DNA from 2 places in the Clostridium sp. MB05 genome. Region 2 is predicted to be linked to the other one. Evidence: predicted binding sites of a transcription regulator. Region 2 holds the regulator's gene; the other holds the start of a gene.
What was found. Region 2 encodes HrcA, which represses chaperone genes, less so after heat shock. Its sites were predicted from a motif close to TGTTAGCACTCNNNNNNNNNGAGTGCTAACA; they were not measured.
Positions count from the first base shown of each region.

Region 1: groES (co-chaperone GroES) is a predicted target of HrcA. The motif match lies at 2,612-2,642, and genes of this name have one in related genera.

Region 1 covers NZ_CP174370.1:808,439-812,889, reverse strand. The annotation lists gene ACH36K_RS04040 (type IV pilin protein) at 1-377, opposite strand, end outside; gene groL (chaperonin GroEL) at 645-2,270, opposite strand; gene groES (co-chaperone GroES) at 2,285-2,569, opposite strand; gene ACH36K_RS04025 (4Fe-4S dicluster domain-containing protein) at 3,122-4,451, opposite strand, start outside.
Region 2 covers NZ_CP174370.1:3,471,180-3,475,630, forward strand. The annotation lists gene dnaK (molecular chaperone DnaK) at 1-1,383, opposite strand, end outside; gene grpE (nucleotide exchange factor GrpE) at 1,442-2,059, opposite strand; gene hrcA (heat-inducible transcriptional repressor HrcA) at 2,078-3,109, opposite strand; gene hemW (radical SAM family heme chaperone HemW) at 3,299-4,432, opposite strand.

The DNA.
Region 1 (4,451 bases), 1.3 Mb from region 2:
ATCTCAAAATCCTTTTCATAATTAGCTATCTTTTTTGAATCCTCTATATTTAAGTTATTTATTCTATTTAAGTCATCTGAATTGCTTATGTACTTATTTATAGATTTTGCCTTTTCTCCACCTTCACTTAGTATACTTGCTACAGAATCACTATTTGAAAATTTAATTTTATCACTTATTTCAGCTGTTTCTACTGCCATAACAAACTCTCTTATAATTGATTTTACTTCCACCTTTTTAGAGTCAACTATATATTTATTAAAATTAGGTACTAATATACCCGCTAATATTCCTATTACAACTAGTACTGTTATTATTTCAATTATAGTAAAACCATATTTTTTCTTCTTTTTCCTCGTATTATAATTATTATTCATATCAGTACCTCCAAGTATGATTTTAAAAACTATTATAATATTATTTACTTTAAGATTTTTTTAATTCATATAATTAATTCCTACTGTATAGATTATAATATTATAATACACTTAAAATCAATAAAAAAGTGGATATATATAAGTTTACTTATTCCGCCGCTTCTCTTCAATTCAAGGCAAACTTACATATGTCCACTTGAAAACTGAAGAAAGGAGATTATAAAAAATAGAGAACTTAGAAATCTAAGTTCTCTATAGATTAGAATTTTAATACATTCCGTCCATTCCCATTCCTGGTGCTCCTGGCATTGGAGTTTCTTTTTGAGGAATGTCAACTACTGCAGCTTCTGTAGTTAAGAATGTTGATGCTACTGATGCTGCATTTTGAAGAGCTGATCTTGTAACCTTAGTTGGATCTACTATACCAGCTTTAATCATATTAGTGTAATTTCCTTGTAATGCATCATAGCCCATTCCAACTTCTTTATTTTTAACATTTTCTATAATAACTGAACCTTCAACTCCTGCATTAGCTGCTATTTGTCTCATTGGTTCTTCTAAAGATCTTACTATTATATTTATACCAACTTGTGTATCTGATACATCTGAAGTTATCTCTGCCACTTTATTTATTATATTTACATAAGCAGCTCCACCACCTGGTACTATACCTTCTTCAACAGCTGCCTTTGTTGCTGCTAAAGCATCTTCAATTCTTAATTTCTTTTCTTTTAACTCTGTTTCTGTTGCTGCTCCAACCTTAATTACTGCAACTCCACCTGCAAGCTTTGCTAATCTTTCAGTTAATTTTTCTTTATCAAATTCTGAAGTTGTTTCTTCAACCTGAGCTTTTATTTGCGCTACTCTTTCTTTAATAGCTTCGCTACTTCCTTTTCCATTAACTATTGTAGTATTTTCCTTTGTAACCTTAATACTTTCGCATTGTCCAAGCATATCAACAGTTACTTCTTTTATGTCTATACCAAGTTCTTCTGATATAACTGTTCCACCTGTTAATATAGCTATATCTTGAAGCATCTCTTTTCTTCTATCTCCAAAACCTGGTGCTTTTACAGCTACACATGTGAAGGTTCCTCTTAATCTATTAACTACTAATGTAGTCATTGCATCGCCTTCAACATCTTCAGCTATAATAAGTAGTTTTCTTCCTGATTGAACTATTTGTTCTAAGATTGGAAGTAACTCTTGAATGTTTGAAATCTTTTTATCCGCTATAAGAATTAATGGGTTATCTAAAACGGCTTCCATTTTTTCAGTATCTGTTACCATGTATGCTGATACATATCCTCTATCAAATTGCATACCTTCAACTACATCTAATTCTGTTCCCATTGACTTTGATTCTTCAACAGTTATAACGCCTTCATTTCCTACTTTTTCCATAGCATCAGAAATTAATTTACCTACTTCTTCATCATCTGCTGATATTGCTGCGACTCTAGCTATATCTTCTTTTCCATTAACTGGCTTTGAAATGTTTTTTATTTCTTCAACAGCTTTATCTACTGCCATTCTTATACCATTTCTAATTAGTATTGGATTTGCTCCTGCTGTTACATTTTTTAAACCTTCTCTTATTATAGCTTGTGCTAAAAGAGTTGCTGTTGTAGTACCATCCCCTGCAACATCATTAGTTTTAGTTGCTACTTCCTTAACTAATTGAGCTCCCATGTTTTCATATGGATCTTCAAGCTCTATTTCTCTTGCTATAGAAACTCCATCGTTAGTAATAAGTGGTGATCCAAATTTTTTATCTAAAACTACGTTTCTTCCCTTTGGTCCTAAAGTTACCTTAACTGTATCTGCTAGTGTATCAACACCAATTTGCATTGATCTTCTTGCATCTTCACTAAACTTAATCATTTTTGCCATAATTAATTCCTCCCTTATTCAACTATTGCCAAGATATCATCTTGTTTTAAAATAGTATATTCTTCTCCATCAACTTTAACTTCTGTACCTGCATATTTTGAATAAAGTACTTTATCTCCAACTCTTACTTCCATAGCTATTCTATTTCCATCTACTATAGCTCCTGGTCCGACTGCTACAACTTCTGCTTCTTGTGGTCTTTCTTTTGCAGTTCCTGTTAAAACTATTCCACTCTTAGTTGTTTCTTCTGCTTCTAACTTCTTTATTACTACTCTATCTGCTAGTGGTTTAATGTTCATAAAAAAATCCCTCCTATTTATACCTCTAATAATAATTCTCTTTATTAGCACTCATCATATTCAAGTGCTAATAACTTTATAATAATATTTTGCTTTGATTTTTTCAAACGCTACTTCATATATTATTACCCTGTATATAATAAATATTACCACTTTCCATTAATTATTTTATATTTCCTCACTCTTTTACTTATTTTCTTTTAATTTCATATATGTCCATATATTATTTAATAATGATTATATTTGAATTTGTTTCTTTTACATAATACTCCAAAAACATCCAATAAATTTGAGCTACAATCATTACACTTATATTGAAAATGTATTAAGAAAAACTACTAATAAAAACACTAATGCTATCTTATGCTCAATATTAAAATCTGTGAATTTTAGCTTTACTAGTTAGAATATAGCTACCACTCTCGTAATATATCTTATAAGTACATAATATTTTAAAATATAATATAACGAGGTTTATATCATATAACGTAAAATGTTATTATCATATAAAAACCTCGTATATATTAACTAATTTATATTTTTATATTTAATTTATCTTTCTAAGTCTATATTCTTATACTCATCAAGATTATCATTATCTATAACTGACTTTTTAGTTGCTTGTGCATTTATTTTATTAAAAATACCTTTGGATTTAAAAGGAGTAACTAGTGCTCCTGCACCATTTATACATCCTCCTTCGCACATCATACCTTCAATAAAGTTTCCTTGCAGTTTTCCTATTTTAGCCATAGTCATAGTTTTCTTTATTTCTATTCCACCAGATACTTTAACAGGATTAAAGTTAACTTCTAATCCTTGACTTCTTATATAATTTTCTATAGCAGCTGTTAACCCACCATGAGCTCCAAATCCTCTTCCATATATTGATGCATCATCAACTATAGTATCTTCACACTTTTCAACTTCTATGTCAAAGGCACTAAATAAAGCTAAAAGTTCTTCAAAGGTTATAACATAGTCAACAGCATCCTTTACCGACTCTCTAACTGCTTCACTTTTTTTAGCAGTACATGGTCCTATAAATACGACCTTTGCATCTGGATCATTATGTTTTATAAACCTTGCTGTTGCAATCATTGGTGACACGGTTCCCGATATCTTTTCAACTTCTGATGAGAACATCTTTTCAACATAGCTTAAAAACCCTGGGCAACATGAATTAGTCATGTAATTTTGACCTTCTTCTAATCGTTCTACAAATTCACTACTTTCATGTACAGTTACTGCATCTGCTCCACAAGCTGCTTCTATCATATCTACAAATCCTAGCTTTTTAATTGCATTTTTAATTTGTCCATATGATATTTTCGCCCCAAATTGTCCTGTTATAGCTGGAGCAACTACAGCATACATCTTTCTACCTCTTGCTAGTCTCTTTGATATTGGAACTATCAAACTCTTATCTGAAATAGCACCAAAGGGGCATGCACTCATGCAGCTTCCACAATTAACACATGTTTCTTCTTTTATCATAGCTCTTCTATCATCTGGATCTATATCTAAAGCACCCGTAGGACATACTCTTTTACATGGTCTCATAACTTCTGCAATAGCATTATAAGGGCATGCTTTTTTACACATTCCACATTCCTTGCAAATTTCTTGATTTATATATGCTCTTCCAGCTACGTAAGTTATCGCATTAAAATTACAAGCTTCATTACATTTGTGAGCTAAACAGTTTCTACAAGAATCTGTAACACTATATTTATTTATAGGGCATCTATCACAGGCAGCTTCAATAACGTATATTATTTGATCGTCCTCTTTAATATCAACAAATTCATCATCTATATTATCTCCATTAGCTAAATAGCCTGCTGCTAATTTTGCTCTCTCTAAAACAATAGCTCTTTCC
Region 2 (4,451 bases):
AAGAGCTGATACTTTAACTAATCCATTTGCATCTATATCAAATGTAACTTCAATTTGAGGAATTCCTCTTGGAGCTGGAGCAATACCTGATAGAGTAAATCTACCTAATGTCTTATTGTCAGCTGCCATTTGTCTTTCACCTTGAACTACGTGAATTTCAACTGATGTTTGGCCATCTGCTGCAGTTGAGAATGTTTGGCTCTTTTTAGCTGGAATTGTAGTATTTCTTTCAATAAGTGGTGTAGCAACTCCACCTAAAGTTTCAATTCCTAATGTTAATGGAGTAACATCTAATAATAATACATCCTTAACTTCTCCTGTTAATACACCTGCTTGAATAGCTGCACCAACAGCAACACATTCATCTGGATTTACTCCCTTTGATGGTTCTTTTCCAGTAAAGTTCTTAACTGCTTCTACAACAGCTGGAATTCTTGTAGATCCACCAACTAATATTATTTTATTTATATCGCTTAATGAAAGATTTGCATCTGATAATGCTTTCTTCATTGGCTCTATTGATCTTTGAACTAAGTCATGAGTTAACTCATTAAATTTAGCTCTAGTTAAATTCATATCAATATGCTTTGGACCTGTTGCATCAGCTGTTATAAATGGTAAGTTAATGTTAGTTTGCATTGATGATGATAATTCAATCTTAGCCTTTTCAGCAGCTTCTTTTAATCTTTGAAGTGCCATCTTATCACTTCTTAAATCTATTCCATTTTCAGCCTTAAATGTATCTGCTATGTGATCCATAATTCTTTGGTCGAAGTCATCTCCACCTAGCTTAGTATCTCCGTTTGTTGATAAAACCTCAAATACTCCATCTCCTAATTCTAGGATAGATACGTCAAATGTACCACCACCTAAATCATAAACAAATATCTTTTGGTTAGTATCCATTTTATCTAAACCATATGCTAAAGCTGCAGCTGTAGGTTCATTTATTATTCTTAAAACTTCTAAACCTGCTATTTTGCCAGCATCTTTAGTTGCTTGTCTTTCAGAATCATTAAAGTATGCAGGAACTGTTATAACAGCTTGAGTTACTGACTCTCCTAAATAAGCTTCTGCATCAGCTTTAATTTTTTGAAGTACCATTGCTGATATTTCTTGTGGTGAGTGATCTTTTCCATCTATATTAACTTTATAGTTTGTTCCCATATGTCTCTTAATTGATATTATTGTCTTATCAGGATTTGTAATTGCCTGTCTTTTAGCTACTTGACCTACTAATCTTTCTCCATTAGCTTGGAATGACACTACTGAAGGTGTAGTTCTTGCTCCTTCTGAGTTGCTTATTACTACTGGTTCTCCACCTTCCATAACAGCTACACATGAGTTTGTTGTTCCTAAATCAATTCCTATTATTTTTCCCATAATTTATTTCCTCCTAAAAACTATATCTTTCAATTTATAGATTTTGTTTATATCAATATTAATTAGCTACCTTTACTACTGTGTATCTAATTACTTTGTCGCCTCTTTTATATCCCTTTTGGAATACTTCAGCTATAGAATTCTTTTCAAAATTTTCATCTTCTATATGCATAACAGCTTGATGAAGATTTGGATCAAACTCTCCAGTTGAATCTATTTCTTCAACACCTAATTTTTCAAAAGAGTTCTTAAATCCCTTTATAGTCATTTCAATACCCTTTTTTAAATCATCTACGTTTCCATCTACTGCTATAGCTCTCTCTAAATTATCTAATACTGGTATCATTTCTTTTAATACATCTGTACAAGCATCTGTATAAATACCTTCTTTTTCTTTAGTTGTTCTTTTTCTATAGTTTTCATATTCAGCTGATATCCTAAGCAATCTTTCTTTTAAAGCATCTAGTTCGTTACTTAGTTTTTTATTTTCGTCTTTTAATTTTCTCATAATATCTAGCTCATTTTCCTTATCATTTTTTTCTTCTAAGATTTCTTCAACTATATCATCTGAAGATTCATCTGTCTCTGCTTCAACAGTAGAATTTATATCTTCATTTTTTTCTGTTTCAATTGCTTCATCTTTTAAATCTTCTCTCACTTCTCTGTTATCTTCCACAACAACACCTCATCTCTTTTATTCTATAATTTGATTTCTTAGGCTTTTATTTAACTCTTTCATAACTTGCCCCATAATGGCAATAACCTTTGAATAATTTATTCTTTTGGGTCCAATTAGTCCTATTTTCCCTATCGGTCTGCCATCTAAAGAGTATTCAGCAGATATTATAGAGCAATCTTTAGCTTCTGGAAAATAATTTTCCTCTCCTATTCTAATGGTAATATCATTACCTGGCTCTATCAAATCTATTAAACTATCCTTATCATTTATAAGAGAAAGGATTTCTTTTGCTTTCTCAATATTGTTGTATTCTGGATAGTTAAATATATTTGTTGTACCTTCAACAAATACTTCTGTATTATTCGCCTCTTTCAAGGTTTCATATAAAGCTGGCAGTATCCCATTAAAAACTTCATCAAAACCCTTCAGTTCCATTCTAAGATTGTTTATTACTTCTAAGTTAATTTCTTCAATTGTTAAATTTCTTAGCCTTAAATTTAAGACTTCATTTATCATTTGAATAGTTTCAGGCCTTGGCATATTATTTACCCTTATTCTGTGATTCTTAATAACTCCACTGTCTGCTACTATAACTGAAACCAAATTATGACTGTCAATAGTAAGTAATTGAATAGATTTTATATAACTACTTCTTACAGATGGAGTTTGCACTACTGTAGTTAAATTAGTAAGCTCTGATAACAATGAGCAAGCTTTCTTAACTATCTTATCAACCTCATACATTGCTGAATTTATAATGTACTCCTTAATTTTTAGTTCCTCTTCACGAGTTAACCTTCCAGTTTCCATTAGCTTATCTACATATAGTCTATACCCCTTATTTGAAGGTATTCTACCTGCAGATGTATGTGGTTGTTCTAGATACCCCATATCTTCTAGATCAGCCATTTCATTTCTTATTGTAGCTGACCCAACTCCTAAATCATATTTCTTAGCTATTGTTCTTGAACCAACAGGTTCACCTGTCATGATATAGTCATTAATGATAGCCTGAAGTATTTTTATTTTTCTTTCATCAATAGCCATAACATCACCTCTATCTGTTAGCACTCATTATTACTGAGTGCTAATGACTACAATATCAATATATTCCTTATTAGCTTTTTTGTCAATTTCATAAAAGTATAAATTAAATAATATAATTTCAACATATTAAATTATTATTATTTTTCTTAATTTTTCTATTACATTCTTAATTTTTCTATATAAATCATTTTATAATATAAAATCACTCATAACACCATTTGATAACTCCACTCCCTTTTCAGTGAGCCTTAATTTATTATTCTCTAATGTAATTAGTCCTTTATTTATATTTTTATCTATAACATCTTTATATATACTGTTAATATCTATTTCAAATTTTTCTTTGAATTTAATTATATTTATTCCCTCAATCATTCTTAGTCCCATAAACATATATTCTTCCATATCATCCTTTTGTGAGTTTTGAAACTCTTCCTCAACAATAGATTCTCCTTTATTAATCTTTTCTATATAAGATTTTACATCTTCTATATTCTTTATCCTTTTTCCATTTATAAACGAACTTGATGCTGAACCAAGTCCTAAATATTCTTCACATTTCCAATAAACCTTGTTATGAAGACATTCATATCCCCTTCTAGAGTAATTTGATATTTCATATTGATTATATTCATACTCTTTTAATATTTCCTTAGTAATTGAATACATACTTCTTTCTTCTTCTTCTGATGGAAGTATTAATTTATTCCTTTCCCAAAGTTTATAAAACGGTGTACCTTCTTCTACAATTAAGCTATATGCAGATATATGCTCTGGTTGTAATTTTGCTATAGTTTCTAATGATTCTATCCATTCATCTACACTTTGGTTTGGTAATCCAAACATCAAGTCTACATTTATATTCTTAAATCCAACTTTTCTAACTAAGTTGAAATTTTCTTCAAACTGCTTAAAGCTATGTATTCTTCCTATATTTTTTAATAAGGAATTTTGAATAGCTTGTAACCCCATACTTATTCTATTTACTCCGCCATTTATCATAGTTTTTAATTTTTCTTCATCTAAGGTACCTGGATTACACTCCATTGTAAACTCTATATCTTTATTTAATTTAAGGTTACTTATTGTTTTTAGTAAATTATCTATTTGATGCGTTTCTAAATATGATGGAGTTCCTCCACCTATAAATATACTTTTTATTTTATAATCTGTTACTTTTTCATTTATTTCTTTGCACAATGCTTCTACATAATCCTCCTTAAGATAATCTATTGAAGCATATGATGGAAAATCACAGTAAAAACATTTTTGCTTGCAAAAAGGTATATGTATATAAAGGGCTATTTCCTTTAAATTTTTCATTTTATTATCACTCTTTCTA